3 regions of the Delftia sp. SD018 genome follow, and region 3 is predicted to be linked to each of the others. Evidence: predicted binding sites of a transcription regulator. Region 3 holds the regulator's gene; each other region holds the start of a gene.
What was found. The regulator HrcA, encoded in region 3, represses chaperone genes, less so after heat shock. The targets are predictions, from matches to a motif close to TTAGCACTCNNNNNNNNNGAGTGCTAA.
Positions count from the first base shown of each region.

Region 1: the regulator HrcA is predicted to act here: its motif matches at 1,596-1,622, upstream of INR38_RS01220 (co-chaperone GroES).
Region 2: the regulator HrcA is predicted to act here: its motif matches at 2,279-2,305, upstream of rpoH (RNA polymerase sigma factor RpoH).

Region 1 is NZ_JADDRN010000001.1:264,610-271,477, reverse strand. Features, by position in the region: gene INR38_RS01235 (DUF4148 domain-containing protein) at 1-315, shown strand, start outside; gene INR38_RS01230 (DUF1348 family protein) at 387-854, opposite strand; gene INR38_RS01225 (TetR/AcrR family transcriptional regulator) at 940-1,524, shown strand; gene INR38_RS01220 (co-chaperone GroES) at 1,710-2,000, shown strand; gene groL (chaperonin GroEL) at 2,047-3,690, shown strand; gene INR38_RS01210 (PLP-dependent aminotransferase family protein) at 3,800-5,077, opposite strand; gene INR38_RS01205 (VOC family protein) at 5,190-6,605, opposite strand; gene INR38_RS01200 (LysR family transcriptional regulator) at 6,772-6,868, shown strand, end outside.
Region 2 is NZ_JADDRN010000009.1:151,484-158,351, reverse strand. Features, by position in the region: gene INR38_RS11725 (enoyl-CoA hydratase/isomerase family protein) at 1-73, opposite strand, end outside; gene INR38_RS11720 (tripartite tricarboxylate transporter substrate binding protein) at 107-1,084, opposite strand; gene INR38_RS11715 (IclR family transcriptional regulator) at 1,361-2,149, shown strand; gene rpoH (RNA polymerase sigma factor RpoH) at 2,336-3,280, shown strand; gene INR38_RS11705 (tripartite tricarboxylate transporter substrate binding protein) at 3,378-4,370, shown strand; gene INR38_RS11700 (sterol desaturase family protein) at 4,390-5,136, shown strand; gene INR38_RS11695 (fatty acid desaturase) at 5,133-6,068, shown strand; gene INR38_RS11690 (3-oxoacyl-[acyl-carrier-protein] synthase III C-terminal domain-containing protein) at 6,084-6,868, shown strand, end outside.
Region 3 is NZ_JADDRN010000001.1:549,040-555,907, reverse strand. Features, by position in the region: gene INR38_RS02530 (FecR domain-containing protein) at 1-1,333, shown strand, start outside; gene INR38_RS02525 (CHASE2 domain-containing protein) at 1,361-3,730, shown strand; tRNA gene INR38_RS02520 (tRNA-Arg) at 3,806-3,882, opposite strand; tRNA gene INR38_RS02515 (tRNA-Ile) at 4,060-4,138, opposite strand; gene hrcA (heat-inducible transcriptional repressor HrcA) at 4,206-5,210, opposite strand; gene INR38_RS02505 (NAD kinase) at 5,241-6,137, shown strand; gene recN (DNA repair protein RecN) at 6,140-6,868, shown strand, end outside.

The DNA of each region.
Region 1 (6,868 bases), 280 kb from region 3:
ACCCCCTCCCCCACCGTTGCTGCAGCCGCACGCCTCCTGAAGCCGGCGCTTGCGGCCATCGCCTTCTCGACCTGCTTCGCAGCCTATTCGCAGCCGCAAGACGCCTCGGCAGCCACATCGGACGCTGCGCTTTCCCGCGCCGAAGTCATCGCCGATCTCGCACTCTGGCGCCGCGCCGGATTGGACCGCCATGCGGAGATATCGATCTCCTACGGAGTCGAAACGCAGGAATATCGGGCTGCATACCAGGAGTACCTGCGCCTTCGCAACAGCGAGGCGTTTCAGGCGGAGGTCCGCAAGGCGCTGAGTCGGTAAGGCGGAGCTCATCCTCGCCCAGGCCACCGCGGCAGCGGCTGGCTGCCTGGGGACGTGGCCCGGGGCTTTGCCTACAGGCCCAGGTCGGACAGCCCGGGGTGGTCATCGGGGCGACGCCCCAGCGGCCAGTGGAACTTGCGCTCCGACTCCTGGATGGGCATGTCGTTGATGCATGCGAAGCGCCGGCGCATGAGACCGTCGGCCTCGAACTCCCAGTTCTCGTTGCCGTACGACCGGAACCAGTTCCCGGCATCGTCGTGCCACTCATAGGCGTAGCGGACTGCGATCCGGTTTTCCGCGTACAGCCAAAGCTCCTTGATCAGTCGGTAGTCAAGTTCCTTCTTCCACTTCCTCTCAAGAAGGGCCTGGGCCTCGGCGCGGCTGTTGGCGAACTCCGCCCGGTTGCGCCATTTCGTGTCGAGGGTATAGGCTATCGCGACCTTGGCCGCATCGCGTGTGTTCCATCCATCCTCGGCCAGACGGACCTTTTGGACGGCGCTTGCGAGCGAGAACGGGGGCAGGGGTGGGCGAGTTTCCATGATGTGACCTTTTGAAGAGATGTAGAACGATCTGTCTACATGCGCCACTCTAACGGAGGTGGAACGATCTGTCTACAATGTCTTCATGAAAACTTCCGAGCCATCCTTCGAGTCATTGCCGCCCCGCGAGCGCATCCTGGTGGCAGCCCATGGCCTCTTCTACGCAGAGGGCATCCGGGCCACGGGTGTGGACCGGATCATCGAGCGGTCGTCGGTCAGCAAAGTCACCTTCTACCGCCAGTACGCCAGCAAGGACGACCTGATCCGGGCGTACCTCGACTACCGCCATGAACGGTGGATTTCCTGGTTCCAGGCCAGCCTGGCGCAGGCGACCGCGACGGGCTCGTCCGCGTTGGATGCCCTGTCCGCCACCCTCAGGAGCTGGTTCGGCCAGCCCGACTTTCGGGGCTGCGCCTTTCTCAACGCCGCTGCCGAACTGGGCTCGTCCGACCCTGAGATCCTGGCAACGGTCCGGCGGCACAAGCAGGAAATGTCGTCCGTGCTGGATCGCCTGTTCGATGGCCATCCCGTGTCCGTGGGCGCTGCGCTCACCCTGGTGGCGGACGGCGCCATCGTCCATGCGCAGATGGGTCAGCCGATCGATGAAGTCATGGAGAACTTCAAGGCAGCGGCAGCGGGGGTTGTGAATCGGCCCCTGCCCTTGCGCTAGTGCCGCACCGGGTGTGCCGTCTTGCGGCACATCGACCCTACCTCTTGAATCCTGGCCGAATTGCCTTATTATTAGCACTCGTTGGGCATGAGTGCTAACAGTCCTCTGTCCCACATTGCTTCGAATGCCGGCCCGCCGGGCCGGCAAGTCTTTGTTTCAACTTTGTTGATGATTTAGGAGTTGGTATGAACCTGCGTCCCCTGCACGATCGCGTGATCGTGAAGCGCCTCGAGAACGAAACCAAGACGGCTTCGGGCATCGTGATCCCCGAGAATGCCGCCGAGAAGCCCGACCAGGGCGAAGTGCTGGCAGTGGGCCCCGGCAAGAAGAACGACAAGGGCGAAGTGATCGCTCTGAACGTGAAGGTCGGTGACCGCGTTCTGTTCGGCAAGTACAGCGGCCAGACCGTCAAGGTCCATGGCGACGAACTGCTGGTGATGAAGGAAGACGACCTGTTCGCAGTCGTCGAAAAGTAATCCGCGCTTCGAAACCGCACTTTCCAACTGAATCCGGAGAATTGAAATGGCAGCAAAAGACGTAGTTTTCGGCGGCGAAGCACGCGCCCGCATGGTTGAAGGCGTGAACATCCTGGCCAACGCGGTCAAGGTCACCCTGGGCCCCAAGGGCCGCAACGTGGTGCTGGAGCGCTCCTTCGGCGCCCCCACCGTGACCAAGGACGGTGTCTCGGTCGCCAAGGAAATCGAACTCAAGGACAAGCTGCAGAACATGGGCGCCCAGCTCGTGAAGGAAGTGGCCTCCAAGACCAACGACATCGCCGGTGATGGCACGACCACCGCCACCGTGCTGGCACAGGCCATCGTCCGCGAAGGCACCAAGTACGTGGCCGCCGGCCTGAACCCCATGGACCTCAAGCGCGGCATCGACAAGGCTGTCGCCGCCCTGGTGGAAGAGCTGAAGAAGCAATCCAAGGCCACCACCACCTCCAAGGAAATCGCCCAGGTCGGCTCGATCTCCGCCAACTCCGACGAATCCGTGGGCAGCATCATTGCCGAAGCCATGGACAAGGTCGGCAAGGAAGGCGTGATCACCGTTGAAGAAGGCAAGTCGCTGGCCAACGAACTCGACGTCGTCGAGGGCATGCAGTTCGACCGCGGCTACCTGTCGCCCTACTTCATCAACAACCCTGAAAAGCAGGTTGCCCTGCTGGACAACCCCTTCGTGCTGCTGTTCGACAAGAAGATCAGCAACATCCGTGACCTGCTGCCCACGCTGGAAGCCGTGGCCAAGGCCGGCCGTCCCCTGCTGATCATTGCAGAAGACGTCGAAGGCGAAGCCCTGGCAACGCTGGTGGTCAACACCATCCGCGGCATCCTGAAGGTTGTGGCTGTCAAGGCTCCTGGCTTCGGCGACCGCCGCAAGGCCATGCTGGAAGACATCGCCATCCTGACGGGCGGCAAGGTCATCGCTGAAGAAGTGGGCCTGGCGCTGGACAAGGTGACCCTGGAAGACCTGGGCCAGGCAGTGCGCATCGAAATCGGCAAGGAAAACACCACCATCATTGACGGTGCTGGCCAAGCTGCTGAAATCGAAGCCCGCGTCAAGCAGATCCGCATCCAGATCGAAGAAGCCACCAGCGACTACGACCGCGAAAAGCTGCAAGAGCGCGTGGCCAAGCTGGCTGGCGGCGTTGCCGTGATCAAGGTTGGCGCTGCCACCGAAGTCGAGATGAAGGAAAAGAAGGCCCGCGTTGAAGACGCCCTGCACGCTACCCGCGCTGCTGTGGAAGAAGGCATCGTGGCCGGCGGCGGCGTGGCTCTGCTGCGTGCCAAGCAAGCCGTGGGCGACCTGAAGACCGGCGATGCCGAGCAAGACGCCGGCATCAAGCTGATCATGAAGGCCATCGAAGCGCCCCTGCGCGAAATCGTGGCCAACGCCGGTGGCGAGCCCTCGGTGGTGGTCAACGCCGTGCTGAACGGCTCGGGCAACTACGGCTTCAACGCTGCCAACGACACCTACGGCGACATGCTGGAAATGGGTATCCTGGACCCGACCAAGGTGACGCGTACAGCCCTGCAGAACGCCGCTTCCGTGGCATCGCTGCTGCTGACGACCGAAGCCATGATCGCCGAGTCTCCCAAGGCTGAAGGCGGCCCTGCCATGCCCGACATGGGCGGCATGGGTGGCATGGGCGGCATGGGCATGTAATTGCCCGCCGCAACCGGGCAGGCCTTGCGCCATGCCCGGTTTGCCCAGCAAGACAAAGGCCGCCCTCGGGCGGCCTTTGTCATTGCATGAACGCTTTTGCCGATGTCTTTCAGGACACGGCCTGGCCCCAGGCCCGGCCCAGGCGTGCCACGGCCTCGGTGATCTGGGGCACGGTGGGCGCCGCATACGACAGGCGCATGCACAGGCCGGCCTTGTCTGCCGCATCGGCCGGGAAGAAGGCCTTGCCCGGCACATAGAGCACGCCCTGCTCCACCGCTGCCGTGAACAGCGCACGGGCCAGGGCCTGGGAGTCGCCCGCAAGCCGCTGCGGCGGCAGCAGCTGGGCCCAGACGAACATGCCCCCCGCAGGCCGCACGAAGCGGATCTGATCGCCCAGCGCCGACTGCATGCCAGAGCACAGCGCATCCATGCGCGCCGCGTACTCGGCGCAGGCCTGGGCCAGCTGGGGCGCATAGCGGCCCGAGCGCAGATAGTGCGCGGCGATCATCTGCGCCAGCGGCGAGGTGCACAGATCGGCCGTCTGCTTGGCGATGGTGCAGCGGCGCAGCAGTTGGGCGTCGGCCAGCATCCAGCCGATGCGCAGCGCAGGCGCCACGGTCTTGGACAGGCTGGACAGGTAAACCACGGGATTGGCCTGGGCGCCGCACAGCGCCAGGCCCGTTTCGTAGATCGACGGTTCGCGCTGGCCGGTAAAGCGCAGCTCGCCATAGGGGTCGTCCTCGACGATGACAAAGCCATGCTGGCGCGCCAGCTCCACCAGGGCCGTGCGCCGCGCCGCGGGCAGCAGGGTGCCGCCCGGGTTGGAGAAGTTGGGCACGGTATAGAGCAGCTTGGGGGCACGCGCATGGGGCCACTGCGCCAGCAGGCGGGCCAGGGCCTCGGTGTCCAGGCCCTGCTCGTCCGTGGGCACGGCAACGACCTGTGCCTGGGCCAGCTTCAGGGTCTGCAGCGTGGCCGGGTAGGCGGGCACCTCGACCAGCACCGGATCGCCGGGCTCCACCAGCACCTTGACCAGCAGGTCGAAGGCCTGCTGCGAGCCCGTGGTCACGATCATGTCGGCCGGCGTGCAGGCAATGCCGCGCGTGGCGCACAGCGCGGCCAGGGCTTCGCGCAGCGCAAGCTGGCCTTCGCTGGCGCCGTACTGCAGGCTGGTGGCGGCATCCTGCTGCAGCGCGGCCATGGCGGCCTGCTGCAAACCTTCGGCATCGAACAGGCTGGGCGATGGATAGCCTCCGGCCAGCGAGAGCATGCCGGGACGGCTCAGGTAGGGAAACAGCTCGCGGATCGGCGAGCCTTCGGGCTGTGCGAACAGCGGGTTGAACAGATGGGCGGTGGGCGACGACGCGCCCTGGTCTGCGGTGCTCATGAAGGCCTCCGGCAAATGGCAAAAACAAAGGGGCGCACGCGCAGGCCTGGCGCCTGTGCATGCGCCCCGGGGAAGGGGATCAACGGTGGCCGGGCTCAGCCCGGGTCGGCGCCTATGCGGCGACCTTGGTGGCCTGGCCGCGCAGCGCGCTGCGCAGCTGGTCGATGGATCGCTGCTGGGCCTGCTCGTACAGCGCGATCTCGTCATGCACGCGGGCACCCAGGTCGGCCTCGAAGGCCTGCTGGGCCGCATGGGCCGCGTACTGCTTTTGCTCTTCGCCGCCCAGGTTGGACTGGAAGATGCCGGCCGCGCTCACGGGCAGGAAGTCTTCGTAGACGATGGGCTCGGCCTGGGCCAGGCCGCGGGCGATCAGGGCGTCCAGGTCCGAGGCGGCGGCCGCTGCGGCCTCGCCTGCGGCCAGGGCGGCTCCCTCGTCGCTCAGCGTGAAGCGGTAGAAGGCCAGGTCTTGACAGCGCAGCTGCTCATGGGTGTCGGGGAAAGCCTCGAAGACCTGGGCCAGGCGGCTGCCGTAGTCGGGTGCGGCACTGCCTGCGCTGCCCATGTCGCGCACCTGGGCCAGCAGCTGGTCGTAGAGCGCGCGGCCCTTGCGCGTGAGCGCCACGCCGCGCTGCTCGATCTCGCCGAAGCGCGCCGTGTGCGAGCCCGCGCCCGTGGCATCGCCCGCAAAACGCACGGTCTCCTTGAGCGCCTTGAAGCTGGTCTGGCGCAGCAGGATGGGGCAGGCGCGGCGCGGCGGGCCTTCGACCACGTCCTTGGCGTCCATGCCGCGCTCGGGCATGGCGGCCTGGGCGGCATCGATGTCCAGCGTGCGCGGTGTCAGGTGGTTGATGTGCGGGCCCTTGAAGCAGACCACGTCGGCGATCAGGCGGTGGGCCTTGTGCAGCGCGTCGTAGGTGGTGCCGTCCACGGTGGACTCGCTGTGCCAGCGGAAGGTCTCCAGCGCCTCGCCGACGAATTCATCGGCCTCGGCATCGGTGAGGCCGCCGTTGGCTTCGGCCTGGGCGATCAGCGCCAGCGCGCGTTCGGTGAAGATGCTGCGTTGCGCCAGGATGGCGCCCGCCTGGGCGCGCAGCGCCTCGTCGGCAATCAGGTCCAGGCGCAGCAGCGAGGTGAAGACGCGGAAAGGGTTGGCCAGCAGCGCCGCATCGCCCACGGGACGGAAGGCCGTGGAGTGCACGGGCACGCCGGCCACCGACAGGTCGTAGTAGCCCACGGGCTCCATGCCCATGATGGCGAACAGGCGGCGCAGCATGGACAGCTCGGCCGCCGTGCCCACGCGGATGGCGCCGTGGCGCTCCACGCCCAGGCGGGCCAGCTCGCCACTGCGCTGCATCCGGGCCAGCAGCGCGGGCTCGGCCTGCAGCGTGCGCTGGTTGATGTCGGCCACGAGTTCGATCAGCGTGCCGTACTGGGGCACTTCATCGCGGTACATCTCGGACATGGCGCTGGAAAACCGTGCGCGGATCTCGTCGGAGGGCACGAAGGTGTGGGCAGGCGTAGAGGACATGGTGCTCGTGGGGACTGAAGTTGGAGCCACAGGGCAGCCCTGCGGCGGGGTGGATTCCTGGCACGCATGCTAGGTCTGCGCCTTGAGCCTGGTCAAACGATAATCAGGCCCATAGGTCATTCCCAAACAGAATGCCCCTCCCACGATTGCCCCACCGCCCTCTGCCATGCTGCTGTCCCGCCGTTTCCTGCCCCCCATGTCCCTGCTGTGCGCCTTCGAGGCGGCGGCCCGGCACCAGAGCTTCACGGCAGCTGCGGCCGAGC
Region 2 (6,868 bases), on a different contig from region 3:
GCTTGTCGGGGCGGTTCAGGGTCAGGGTTGCCACCGCGTCGGCGACATTCAGTTGGATCAGTTCGTAGTTCATGGCGTGCTTTGAAAGCGATCGCAGCCAGTGCGATCAATCGGGATGGATGTTGTTTTGCTTGACGATCTGCGCCCAGCGCTTTTCCTCGGCCTGCACATAGGTGTCCAGTTCCGCCGCAGGTCCGGCATTGACCATCAGGCCCTCGTGCTCCAGCTTGCGAACGAAGTCCGGCGAGCGGGCCGCCTTGCGGGCCGCGGCGTTCAGGCGATCGATCACGGCGGCAGGTGTGGCTGCCGGCGCGTACAGGCCGTACCAGCTCTCGACGCGGTAGCCCGGGACGGTGACGGCGATGGGTGGCACGTTCTTGAAGGCCGCAGACGGCTCGACCGTGGTGACACCCAGCACGCGCAGCTTGCCGTTGTCGATGAAGGTGGATACCGCCGCCGCCGTGGCAAACATCATGTCCACCTGCCCGCCCATGAGATCGGTGAGCGCCGGGCCTGCGCCGCGGTAGGGCACATGGGTGAGCCTGACCTTGGCAAGGTTGGCAAACAGCTCCCCGGCCAGATGCGCCGACGTCCCGGCGCCCTGCGAGGCATAGGTCAGCTTGTCGGGACTGGCCTTGGCGGCGGCCATCACGTCCGCCACCGTCTTGTACGGGCTGGCGGCGGGCACCACCAGCACGTTGGGGCCGCGGCCGATCAGGATCACCGGAGCAAAGGCCTTGTTGCTCCCGTACGGCAGCTTGGCCTGCAACGCCGGATTGACAGCGTGCGCGAACGAAGCCACGACCACGGAATATCCGTCCGGCGCACTCTTGGCAACGTTGTCGGTGCCGATGATCGTGCCGGCACCGGGCTTGTTGTCCACGATGACGGGCTGGCCCAGGTCCTTGGCCATCTCGGCCCCCAGCGTGCGGGCGATCAGGTCCGTTCCACCGCCTGGCGCAAAGGGCACGACGAGGCGCACTGGCTTTTCCGGGAATGCTGCAGATGCTGCGCTGCAGACAGTCGCGAGCACGGCAATGAACGCAATGGCCCTTGCACAACGGCGGGCGGCGAAACTGGGCATGGTGTGTCTCCTGGTTCTATGGACAGAGGTCCGGTCACTGCGCCAGCGTTGCGATGACGCTGGCGACTGGCTTGTGAAAGCTTAGGGAAACGCACCGCACTTGTGACCCCCCATATTCCAACCAGTGAAATTCCAAACCGGGCGCGCCAGAGCCTGCGGCTGCATTTCCCTTGCATTCGGTGGAATACTTGGCTTCCATCAGGCGCCCGTACCCGGGCAGGAAGAACACAGCTTTCGACATCGGGGCAAGCGCGCCCTCCCACCAGCGGCAGCAGCATGACGAACAGGCGATCCCCCATCCTCCATGACAAGCCGGGACAGTCCCCGAGCAACCGCTCCCTGGAAAGAGGCGTCGAAATACTCCGTGCGTTCAGGCCCGGCTCGGAGCTGCTGGGCAACAGCGACCTGGCGGAACGCACCGGCCTGTCCAAGGCCACGGTCACCCGGCTGACGCAGACCCTGGTGGGCTGCGGCATGCTGCAGGCCGACCACCCAAGCCGGGCCTTTCGCCTGGCCCCGGCGGTCCTGAGCCTGGCGCACGCCATGCGCACGGGCTCGACGGTGCTCTCGATTGCGGCGCCCCTGATGCGCACCCTCGCCGAGACACGCCGGATCAACGTGGGCCTGGCATGTCCCGACCGGGACGAGATGGTCTACCTGGAATCCATCCGCTACAACCGCCGGATCGTGCTCAGGCATGTGGTCTCGGGCCAGCGCGTTCCCATGGAACTGACATCACTGGGGCGTGCCTACCTGGCAGCGGCGCCATCGGCCAGGCGCAAGGCCTTGCTCGACAGCTTCAGGCTCAAGAGGGGCGCCCAATGGCCTGCGCTGGAGCAGCAGATCCAGGCGGCGATCAAGTCCGTGAAAAGCCAAGGCTTCTGCGCCGCATCGTGGCAGCCGGAAGTGGTTGCGCTGGCCACGCCGCTGGTGACACCCGATGCCATCTATGTCCTGAACTGCAGCGTCTCCACCACGGAGCCTTTGCCGGCCATCGTGCAGGAGCTGCACCCGGCCTTGCTGCAACTGGGCCGGCAGATTGAAAGCCTGCTGGAAAAACTGTAATGCTCTCCCAGCAATATGCGCCCACCGCTGGCAAGCAGGGTTTCCAAAAATCGCTCAGACTAGGCACAAACGACTTTTGGCACTCCAAAAATGAGTGCAACCGTCTGAAAAACCCACGGAACTTTGGCTTTAGCACTCGGTCATAACGAGTGCTAATATGAAGGAATGGAAGAAAGGAACTCTGCAATGACAAACGCCTCCGGCTCCATTGCGACCACCTTGGCACCCGCTAACCCCTGGGCCCTGGTGCCGCCTCTGGGCAATTTGGATGCCTACATTTCCGCGGTCAACCGCCTGCCCATGCTCACCCTTGAGGAAGAGCAGGACTACGCCCGCAAGCTCAAAGAACACAGCGATCTGGATGCCGCAGGGCGTCTGGTGATGTCCCACCTGCGCCTGGTGGTGTCCATCTCGCGCCAGTACCTGGGCTACGGCCTGCCCCACGGTGACCTGATCCAGGAAGGCAACGTGGGCCTGATGAAGGCCGTCAAGCGCTTCGACCCCGATCAGAACGTGCGCCTGGTGAGCTACGCCATGCACTGGATCAAGGCCGAGATCCACGAGTACATCCTCAAGAACTGGCGCATGGTCAAGGTCGCCACGACCAAGGCCCAGCGCAAGCTGTTCTTCAACCTGCGTTCCATGAAGCAGGGCCTGAAGTCCGACGCCGCCATGGCCGAGGATGGCGCCATGCTGCGTGACACGCTGACCTCGGGCGAGATCGACGCCGTGGCCGAGAAGCTCAACGTCAAGCGCGAAGAAGTCATGGAGATGGAAACGCGCCTGGCCGGTGGCGACGTGCTGCTGGACCCCTCGCCCAGCGACGATGGCGAGCAGGCCTTCGGCCCCATCGCCTACCTGGCCGATGGCGCCCACGAACCCACGGCCATGATCGAGTCGCGCCAGCGCGACCACCTGGCCACCGACGGCATTGCCATGGCGCTGGATTCGCTGGACGACCGCAGCCGCCGCATCGTCGAGGAGCGCTGGCTCAAGGTCAACGACGACGGCTCGGGCGGCATGACGCTGCATGAGCTGGCCGCCGTGTACGGTGTCAGCGCCGAGCGCATCCGCCAGATCGAGGTGGCTGCCATGAAGAAGATGAAGAAGGCCCTGGCCGAGTTCGCCTGATGGCCTGACGGCCTGGGCTGACAGGCCGCTTCACGACAAACCCGGATAATCTCCGGGTTTTTTATTGCCCGCAGCCTTTGCGGCCCCTACGCACCCCATGCCCGCCAGCGCCATCTCGCCACTACGCCGCCTCTTCGCCAATGCCTTGGCCACCGCCCTGGCCTCGGCCCTGCTGCCTTGCGCTGCCGTGGCGGGCGACAGCTGGCCCAGCAAGCCGCTGCACCTGATTGTCGGCTTTCCCGCAGGATCTTCCCCGGACCTCACGGCGCGCGCACTGGCCGAGCCGCTGGAAAAGCGCCTGGGCCAGCCCGTGATCGTCGAGAACAAGGTGGGCGCAGGCGGCAACATCGCAGGCGAGCAGGTGGCCCGTGCGCGCGACGGCCATACCTTCAGCGTAATGATCAACGGCAATCTGACGATTGCCCGCCTGCTCAACCCTGCCGTGCGCTACGACCCCGTCAAGGACCTGCAGCCCGTCAGCCTGATCGGCGTGGCGCCCCTGGTGCTGGTGGCGCCGGCCGGCGCGCCCGAGGGCCGGGCCTTCCTGGAGGCCGCTGCCCAGGCCGGCAGCCGCTGGAGCTACGGCTCCCCTGGCGTGGGCACGGTGGGCCACCTGGGCATGGAGCTGCTCAAGAGCCGCTCCGCGCTCAGGCCCGAACACATTCCCTACCCCGGCTATCCGCAGGTGTTCAACGCCATCCAGGGCGGCGACCTGCAGCTGTCCATGCTGCCGCCCGCACTGGCGATGGCCCAGGTGCAGGCCGGCAAGCTGCGCGGCGTGGCCGTGACCTCGGCCGCGCGCAGCCCGCTGGCGCCGGGACTGCCCAGCCTCAAGGAGCTGGGCGTGGGGGATTTCGATCTGGAGATCTGGAACGCCGTGGCCGCGCCCAAGGCCATGCCCGCCGCCCATGTGCAGAAGCTGGCCGAAGCGGTCAGCGAGATCGTGCGCTCGCCCGAGATGCGTGCACGCCTGGCCGCCCAGGGCTGGCAGGCTGTCGGCAGCTCGCCCGAGGGCCTGGCCCTGCGCATACGCCAGGACGTGACGGCACTGGGCCGCATCATCCGCGAACAGGGAATCCACGCGCAATGACGTGCTCGATCACACTGCCATGACCGCTGCCCAAGCCTTCACCGAACTCAACGCCTGGCAGGTCATGGCCTGGGGCCTGCTCTTCTTCGGCGTGCTGTACACGGCCGGCGGCTGGGGCATGACGGCGCTCACGCGCTGGCTGCAGCGGCGCGGCGTGGGCCGCGTGCTGGACACGCGCCCGCTCAAGCCCGACCAGTTGCGCCGCGAATGGCGCCAGTCGCTGCATTCGGTGCTGATCTTCGGCATCGGCATGATCGTGCCCTGGGGCCTTCTGCAATTGGGTTGGGCGCGGCTGGAGCCCGATGCAGGCCCCTGGCGCATTGCCATCGAAATCGTGGTGCTGCTGATCTGGAACGATGTGCACTTCTGGATCAACCACCGCCTGCTGCATACGCGGCTGCTGGGGCGCTTTCATGGTGACCACCACCGCTCCATCGTCACCACGCCGTGGTCCACCTACAGCTTCCATCCCATCGAGGCGCTGATGCTGGGCAACGTCATCCTGCTGCCCATGGTGGTGCATGACTTCAGCTTTTGGTCGCTGGCCTCGGTGCCGGTACTCAGCCTGCTGCTGAACGTCATAGGCCACTCCAACTACGACTTCTTTCCCGGGGTGTCCGACACACATGCGCTGGCCGCCAGCCGGCGCCACCATCTGCACCATGCCCGGCCCAATGGCAACTACGGCTTTGCGCTGGCCTTCATGGACCGGCTGATGCGCACGCGCGTGGCACTGCCCGCCACGGCCCGGCCCAGGACGGAATGAGCCGACCGCCTGCTCGCCACGTCCAGCCACGGCTGCCCCGGCTGCGCCACTGGCGCGACCTGCAGTCGCTGGCCTATCTGGTGGCGCTGCCGCTGATCGTGTGGTGGCAGTGGCAGCACGGCTGGAACCTGTGGCTCTACGGGATCGAGCTGTTCCTCACGCTGGGCGTGGGCGTCATCCACCACAACCACACGCATTTGCGCATGTGGCGCGGGCGCTGGGCCAACCGCATCACCGACTACTGGCTGACCCTGCTGCAGGGCCACCCGACCTTTGTGTTCTGGCCCGCCCATGTGGCCAACCACCACCGCTTCCGCCACGGCCCGCGCGACATGGCACGCACCTACCGCTTCGGCGGCGACCACAACCATCTGCTGGGCTACCTGCTGCACCCGCTGCAGGCCGGCTGGGTGCTGTACCCGCTGTTCCTGCGCTGGCTGGGCCAGCTGCGGCGGCATTGGCCCGGCGCCTTTCGCTACTGCATGGGCCAGTACCTGCTGTGGCTGGGCAGCTGGGCACTGCTGCTGTCGCTGGATTGGCAAAAGGCCTTGCTGCTGGTGATCGTTCCCCAATTGCATGGCCTGCACTGGCTGCTGGCCACCAACTACCTGCAGCACGCCCATGCCGATGGCCGGCCGCTGACGCGCAGCCAGCGGATGGACAGCGCCACGCCACTGAACTACGCGCGCAATTTCGAGGGCTGGGTCAATCCGCTGCTGTTCAACATCGGCCTGCACACGGCCCACCACGAGCGGCCCCAGGCCCACTGGTCCGAGCTCACGCGCCTGCACAGCGAACACTACCGCCAGCGCGTGGCCCCTGCGCTCAACGAAGGCGGACTGCTACCCTACATGGCCCGCGTCTTCGTGCTCGGCACGGTCTGGCCGCCGGCGCGCACGCGTGCGCAAATGCCTCCCGGAACATACGACTGATACGACCCTGAACCCATGCCCGTCGCCTATTCCAACGTCTATCTGCATGCCGCAGGCATGTTCCTGCCCGGTGAACCCGTGGACAACGCAGGCATGGATGCCTACGTGGCGCCGCTCAACCGCCTGTCCGAGCGCCTCAAGCGCCGCATCCTGGCCGAGAACGGCATTGTCCAGCGCCACTACGCCATAGACGCCGAAGGCCGCACCGTCCACAGCAACACGGCCATGGCCGCCCAGGCCATCCATGACTGCCTGGCACAGGCCGGGCGTGCGCTGGGCGATGTCGGCTTCCTGGCCAGCGGCTCGTCGGGCGGCGATGCGCTCATGCCCGGCTTTGCCAACATGATCCAGGGCGAGATGGCCGCGCCGCCCATGGAGACCCTGTCCGTGCACGGCGTCTGCGCCGCCAGCGTGGGCGCGCTGCAGGCGGCGGCCCAGGCCGTGGACCGCGCGCCCGACTCGCTGGCCCTGGCCGTGGCCAGTGAAATGCCCTCGCGCCTGTTCAAGCGCTCGCGATTCGCGGCCCAGGGATACAACACGGATTTCGATGCCCACTTCCTGCGCTGGATGCTGTCCGATGGCGCAGGCGCCGTGCTGCTGGGCGGCCCTCAGGCCCTGCCCCAGGCGCCCGGCCTGCGGCTGAAGCTGCGCTGGACGCACCTGCGCAGCTTTGCGGGCGACTACCCGGTCTGCATGCAGCTGGGCCTGACGCCCGACCGCGCCACCAGCCACCTGGACTTTGCCGCCTGGGGCGATGCCGAGGCCGCAGGCGCGCTGTCGCTGCGCCAGGACATCCGCCT
Region 3 (6,868 bases):
ATTCGTCGCCGTGCGCCTGGCCGATGGCTCCCTGGTGCGCGTGCAGTCGCAGTCCGATGTGGTGCTGCGCCAGATGCGCCGCAAGGGCCGTGCCGGCAGCCTGCAGTCCGTACTGGACCTGCGCGAGGGCGGCGTCGAGGCCTCGGTGCCGCCCGAACCCGGCAACGCACAGCGCCGCTTCGAGATCCGCACGCCCGCTGCATCGACCAGCGTGCGCGGCACCCGTTTCCTGGTCCAGGCCGATGCCGAAGGCAGCACGGCGGCCGCCGTTGATGAAGGCACTGTCGCCGTGGGCTCCGACGCCTCAAGCGCGAACACTGGCGATGCGCTGCTGCGCCCGGGCCAGGGCGTGGCCGTGGCCGCCAATGGCCGCGTAGGCGAGCCCCGCCCCATGTTGGGTGCGCCCGACATCACGGCGTGGCCCGCGCTGGCGGAAGACGCCAACTGGATCAGCCTGCCCCTGCCCGGCTTGCCGGGCGCCGTGCGTTACCAGCTACAGCTGTCGCGCGATGCCGACATGACCCAGGTGCTGCGCAGCGCCAGCTTCCAGGCCACGGCATCGCCGCTTCGCCTGGCCGGCGTGGAGGACGGCGACTACGTGCTGTCCCTGCGCGGCATCGATGCCCAGGGCATTCCGGGCGCCGCCAGCCGCCGCGCCCTGCGCGTCAAGGCCCATCCCGTGCCGCCGCTGTATGAATCACCGCAGGCCGACGCCACCGTGGGCCTGGGCCGCGCCAGCCTGCAATGCACCCAGGTCGTGGGCGCCGCGCGCTACCGCATCCAGGTCGTCTCTGCCGATGCGCAGGCCGGCTTTGCCGAGCCCGCCATCGATGCACGCGACCTGAACGACTGCACACTGCCCGCCACCACGCTGGCCCGCCTGCCGGCCGGACGCTATCTCTGGCGTGCCGCCAGCATTCGCACGCTGGCCGATGGACAGCCCGACCAGGGCCCGTTTGCCGCAGCCCAGGCCATGCAACTGGCGGCCGTTCCGCCCCAGCCCTCGGCCAGCGCGCTGCAGATGGGCGACGGCCCGGCCGAAGGCAGCCGCCAGATCCGCTGGAGCGGCGAGCCCGGCCAGCGCTACCACGTGATGGTGGCGCGCGACCAGGAGTTCACCGCGCCGCTGGTGGACCTCTGGACCGACCAGCCGCAATGGAGCACCGAGGAGCTGGCCGCAGGCAGCTACTACCTGCGCCTGCAGATCGAGGATGCCAACGGCCTGCGCAGCGATTTCTCGGCCGCGCGCCAGTTCCGCACCGGCAGCTGGATCGTCGATGCCAGCGGCGAGATGATGCATTCGGGCAACGGAGAGCGCCTGCAGCGCCAGTAACCGTGCCCGTTCATTCCCTGACCGCGCTTGTCCACCCAGCCGCCCCTGCCTGACAGCCCCGCCACGCCGGCGCAGCCAGCGCCTGCGCGTGGCCGTGGACTGCGGCGGGACTGGCTGCTGCTGGCGGCGGGCCTGCTGTCCCTGGTGTTCTGGCTCAGCGGCGACGGGCAGCTCGACCGCATCAACGGCTTCGTCCAGGACACGGCCAGCTGGCTGCACCGCCCCAAGGCATCGCAGGACATCGTCATCGTCGCCATCGACGATGCCAGCATCGACGCCATTGGCCGCTGGCCCTGGCGCCGCGCATTGCACGCCGGCCTGCTGGAACGCATCAGCCAGGCACCGCCGCGCGCCATAGGCCTGGACGTGATGCTCAGCGAGGAAGACCTGGACTACCCCGGCGACGACCTGCTGCTGGCGCGCGTTCTGCAGCGCAGCGGCCGCACCGTCTTGCCCGTGGCGCCAGGCAGCGGCCCGCTGCCGGCCTTCGCACAGGCCGCAGCGGCGCTGGGCCACACCCAGCTGCCCGTGGACGCCGATGGCGCGGTGCGCGGCTTCCATGCCATCGAAGGCAGTGCGCAGCAGCCCTGGTGGCACATGGCGCTGGCCCTGCACTGCGTGGGCGAGAACGGCCGCGCATGCGCCCGCCCGGAGCCCGTGCCGCCCATGGACCCCGACTCGCCCTCCTGGCAACGCCGCCAGCAGGAGATCATTGCCTTTGCACAGGCCAGGCCGGAGCAAGGCGCCAGGGACCGCTCGCCCTTCACCACCTATTCCTACATCGACGTGCTGCGCGGCCGCATTCCTGCAGCGGCATTCCGCGGCAAATACGTGCTCATCGGCACGACGGCCACCGGCCTGGGCAGCCGCTTCACCGCACCGCTGGGCACCAGCGCGCGGCCCATCTCCAGCGTGGAGATGCTGGCCCATGTGCTCAACGGCAGCCTGCAGGGCTCGCATGTGCATCCCGCGTCGGCCATGCTCAACCGCGCGCTCAATGCGGCAGCCGTGCTGCTGGCCCTGCTGGCCCTGGCCTGGCTGGGCCCGTCGGGCGGCATGCTGGCCTGCGCGCTGCTGGCCCTGGCCTGCCTTTCGCTGGCCGGGCTTGCACCGCGCCTGTGGCAGGTGCAGACGGCGCCTGCAGCCGGCCTGCTGGGCCTGGCCCTGGCCTATCCGCTATGGAGCTGGCTGCGCCTGCGCGCCGCCGCGCGCTTTCTGGCGCTGGAGCTGCGCGACCTGCAGGGGCAGGGCCTGCCCACCGCGCTGCGCCTGGGCGGCGACCTGCTGGACCAGCGCATCGCGGCCGTGGAGCAGGCTTCGCGCCAACTGCGCGCCCTGCACCATTTCGTCAGCGAAAGCCTGCGCCAGCTGCCCTCGCCCACCTTTGTCTGCGACCGGCAGGGCCATGTGCTGCTGGCCAATGCCGCAGCCCACGCCTATGCGCGCAGCCTGGGGCATGGCCTCAGGGCCGGCGATGCCCTGCCCCGGCTGCTCGATGGTCTGCGGGCACTGGAGACGGCAGCCGGCGCATCCGCCGGCCAGCCCTTGCTCACGCCCGAGGCACTTGCCACCCACGGCCTGCCGCCCAGCAGCGAGGGGCGCGACCCCATGGGACGCAGCCTGATGCTGCTGACCCAGACCTTCGAGGCACCGCCCACCACGGGCTGGCTGATCACCCTGGTCGATATCAGCGATCTGCGCAGCGCCCAGGCCCAGCGCGACCTGGCCATGCAGTTCATCTCGCACGACATCCGGGCGCCCGTGGCGTCCATCATCACCTTGCTGGAGATGCAGCGCGGCGCCGTACAGGCGCCCGACCTCGGCCTCCTGCTGCCGCGCATCGAAGGCTATGCCCAGGCCTCCCTGCAGCTGGCCGACGATTTCGTGCACCTGGCACGCGCCCAGCAGCAGGCGCTGCGCCGGGAACGGCTGGACCTGGGCCTGGTGCTGGACCAAGCCGTGGAAAGCTGCTGGGCCCAGGCCTCTGCGGCCCACGTGCAGCTGGAGTTCCACCTGCCCGAACAGGAATGCCCCGTGTTGGGCGATGCGGGCATGCTCCACCGCGCGGCCGTCAACCTGATCGGCAACGCCATCAAATACGGAGCGCGCGCAGATCAGGCAAACCCCGCCACGGTGCAATGCCTGCTGCAGCAGGACGCAGGCCATTGCCGCATCACCATCCGGGACCACGGGCCCGGCATGGATGGGAAGGCCGTCGCCCGGCTGAGCCAGCCGTTCGAACGCCTGGACCATCACCAGCACCTCGACGGCGTGGGCCTGGGCCTGGCCTTCGTGCGCACCGTGGCCGCCCGACATGGCGGGCAGCTTGAGATAGAAAGCACGCCCGGCCAGGGCAGCGCCTTCAGCATCGTGCTGCCGAAAGCGGAAAAGGCCTGACCTGACCGCCCAGGGAGGCGGATACGGAAAACGAAAAAGCCCTGAAGTCTTTCAACTTCAGGGCTTTGCGTTTTTTGGTGCGGCTGGCAGGAATCGAACCCACGACCCCTTGGTTCGTAGCCAAGTACTCTATCCAGCTGAGCTACAGCCGCAACGCTTCGCATTGTAGCAGCGGGTTTTGGGGCTCCCGGACAAAAGCGCCATATTTCTGCAAAAAACCCGGCGACCGCATTCCCTGGCAACCGGGCGATGGCATCGCCATGCAGCGCCGTGCGCCCAGCAAAAAAGCCTGCCGCCCGGAAAGGCGGCAGGCTTTTCATACCAATGGATGGTAGGGCCTCCCAGAGTCGAACTGGGCACCAACGGATTATGAGTCCGCTGCTCTAACCAAGCATGAGCTAAGGCCCCTGATTCACCAAGGCAGCACGGATGCAGGCCATGGCAAACAACTATTGTAGAGCCTAACCCGCAGGACTCAGCGCTTGTGACTCAGCGCATTGCTGACGAGCTTGGAGGTGATGTCCACGATCTGGATCATGCGGTCGTAGTGCATGCGGGTGGGCCCGATCACGCCCAGCGTGCCCACCACCTTGCCGTCGAGCTCGTAGGGCGCGCTGACCACGGACAGCTCCTCAAAAGGCACGACCTGGCTTTCACCGCCGATGTAGATGCGCACGCCTTCCGCCTGGCTGGAAAAGTCCAGCAGCCTGAGGATCTGGGTCTTTTGCTCGAACAGGTCGAAGGCGCGGCGCAGATTGCCCATGTCGCTGGAGAAATCGCTGACCGACAGCAGGTTGCGCTCGCCCGCGATGACCACGTCCTCCTGGGCGCTGGTCATCGCTTCCGTGCCGATGTTGACGGCCGCCTGCATGAGCGTGGCCACCTCGCCGCGCAGCAGCTCCACCTCGCCCTTGAGGCGCTCGCGCACCTCTTCCATGGCCAGGCCCGCGTAGTGGCTGTTGAGGAAGTTGGAGGCTTCGATCAGCTGCGAGGACGAGTAGTCCACGTCGGTGAAGATGACGCGGTTTTGCACGTCACCGTCGGGCGATACGATGATGACCAGAAAACGCCGCTCCGACAGCCGCACGAATTCGATGTGCTTGAACACCGAGGTGCGGCGCGGCACCAGCACCACGCCCACGAACTGGGAAAGGCTGGACAGCAGGTTGGCGGCGTTGGCGATGACTTTCTGCGGCTGCTCGGGCGCGAGCTCGGGCGTCACGATATCGGCACGGTCTGCAGTGAGCATGGTGTCCACGAACAGCCGGTAGCCCCGGGCGGTCGGAATGCGGCCCGCCGAGGTGTGCGGGCTGATGATCAACCCCAGGTCTTCGAGGTCAGCCATCACATTGCGTATCGTGGCAGGCGACAATTCAAGCCCCGACGCACGCGACAGGGTTCGCGAGCCCACAGGCTGGCCGTCAGCGATATAACGCTCGATCAGCGCTTTGAGCAACAACTTGGCACGTTCGTCGAGCATGTGATGATTTTAATGATGTAATTTCCAGAAATGACGTCCACGTTTCGCCACGTTGCCTTGATCGGGAAGTACCACGCTCCCAGCGCAAGCGCCCCGTCCGAGAATGCCAGCAACGCGCTTGAGCGCATTGCGGACTTCCTCAGGCGCCAGGGCTGCGAAGTCGTGCTTGATACCCAATCGGCCCTGCACGCAGGGCTCACAGACTACCCCACCCTCGATGTCGATGGCCTGGGCAGGCATTGCGACCTGGGCCTGGTCGTCGGCGGCGACGGCACCATGCTCGGCGTGAGCCGGCACCTGGCGCAATACGGAACGCCCCTGATCGGGGTGAACCAGGGCCGCCTGGGCTTTGTCACCGACATCGCGCTGGAGGACTTCGAGGCCACGCTCACGCCCATGCTGCAGGGCGAATACGAGGAGGACCTGCGTCCCCTGATGTGCGCCCGCGTGATCCGCGACGGCCAGTGCGTGTTCGAGGCCCTGGCCATGAACGACGTGGTGGTCAACCGCGGCGGCACCTCGGGCATGGTGGAGCTGCGCATCGAGGTGGGTGGCCGCTTTGTCTCCAACCAGCGCGCCGACGGCCTGATCGTGGCCACGCCCACGGGCTCCACGGCCTATGCCCTGTCCGCTGGCGGGCCGATGATGCACCCTTCCATCCCCGCCTGGGTCATGGCACCCATTGCGCCGCACAACCTGTCCAACCGCCCCATCGTGCTGTCCGATGCCAACGAGGTCACGATCGAGGTCGTGGCCGGGCGCGATGTCAGCGCCAATTTCGACATGCAGTCCCTGGCCTCGCTGCAGCACGGCGACCGCATCCTCGTTAGCCGCGCCCACCACAGCGTGCGCTTTCTGCATCCCAAGGGCTGGAACTACTTCGCCACGCTGCGCAAGAAACTGGGCTGGAACGAGGGAGGCGCCTGACCATGGCGCTCAAGCGCATCGTTCTGCGCGACTTCGTGATCGTGCAGGCCCTGGATCTGGACTGGCATGCGGGCTTCACCGTGCTGACCGGGGAGACCGGCGCCGGCAAATCCATCCTGATCGACGCATTGCAGCTGGCCCTGGGCGCCCGCGCCGACGCCGACGTGGTGCGTGAAGGCTGCACCCAGGCCGACATCTGCGTGGAGTTCGACGGCTGCGCGCGGCTGCGCCCCTGGTTGGAGGCCGCAGGCCTGGCCTGCGAGGACAGCGGCCTGCTGCTGCGGCGCACGGTGGACACCCAGGGCCGCAGCCGCGCCTGGATCAACGGCACACCAGCCACGGCCACGCAGCTGCGCGCCCTGGGTGAGCAACTCATCGACATCCACGGTCAGCATGCCTGGCAAAGCCTCACGCGGCCCGATGCGGCGCGCGCGCTGCTGGACGCCTATGCGGGCATCGACAGCCGCGAGGTCCAGGGCTGCTGGAGCCGTTGGTCCCAGGCCCGGCAGGCGCTGCAGCATGCGCAATCCGCTCAGGACAGCCTGCAGCGCGAGCGCGAGCGGCTGCAGTGGCAGATCACCGAACTCGACAAGCTGGCCCCGCAGGCCGACGAGTGGGACGAGCTCAATGCCCAGCACACGCGCCTGTCCCATGCCCAGACCCTGATCGACACCGCCCAGACCACGCTGCAGATGCTGGAGGACGACGAGGCCGGCGTGATCACTCCGCTG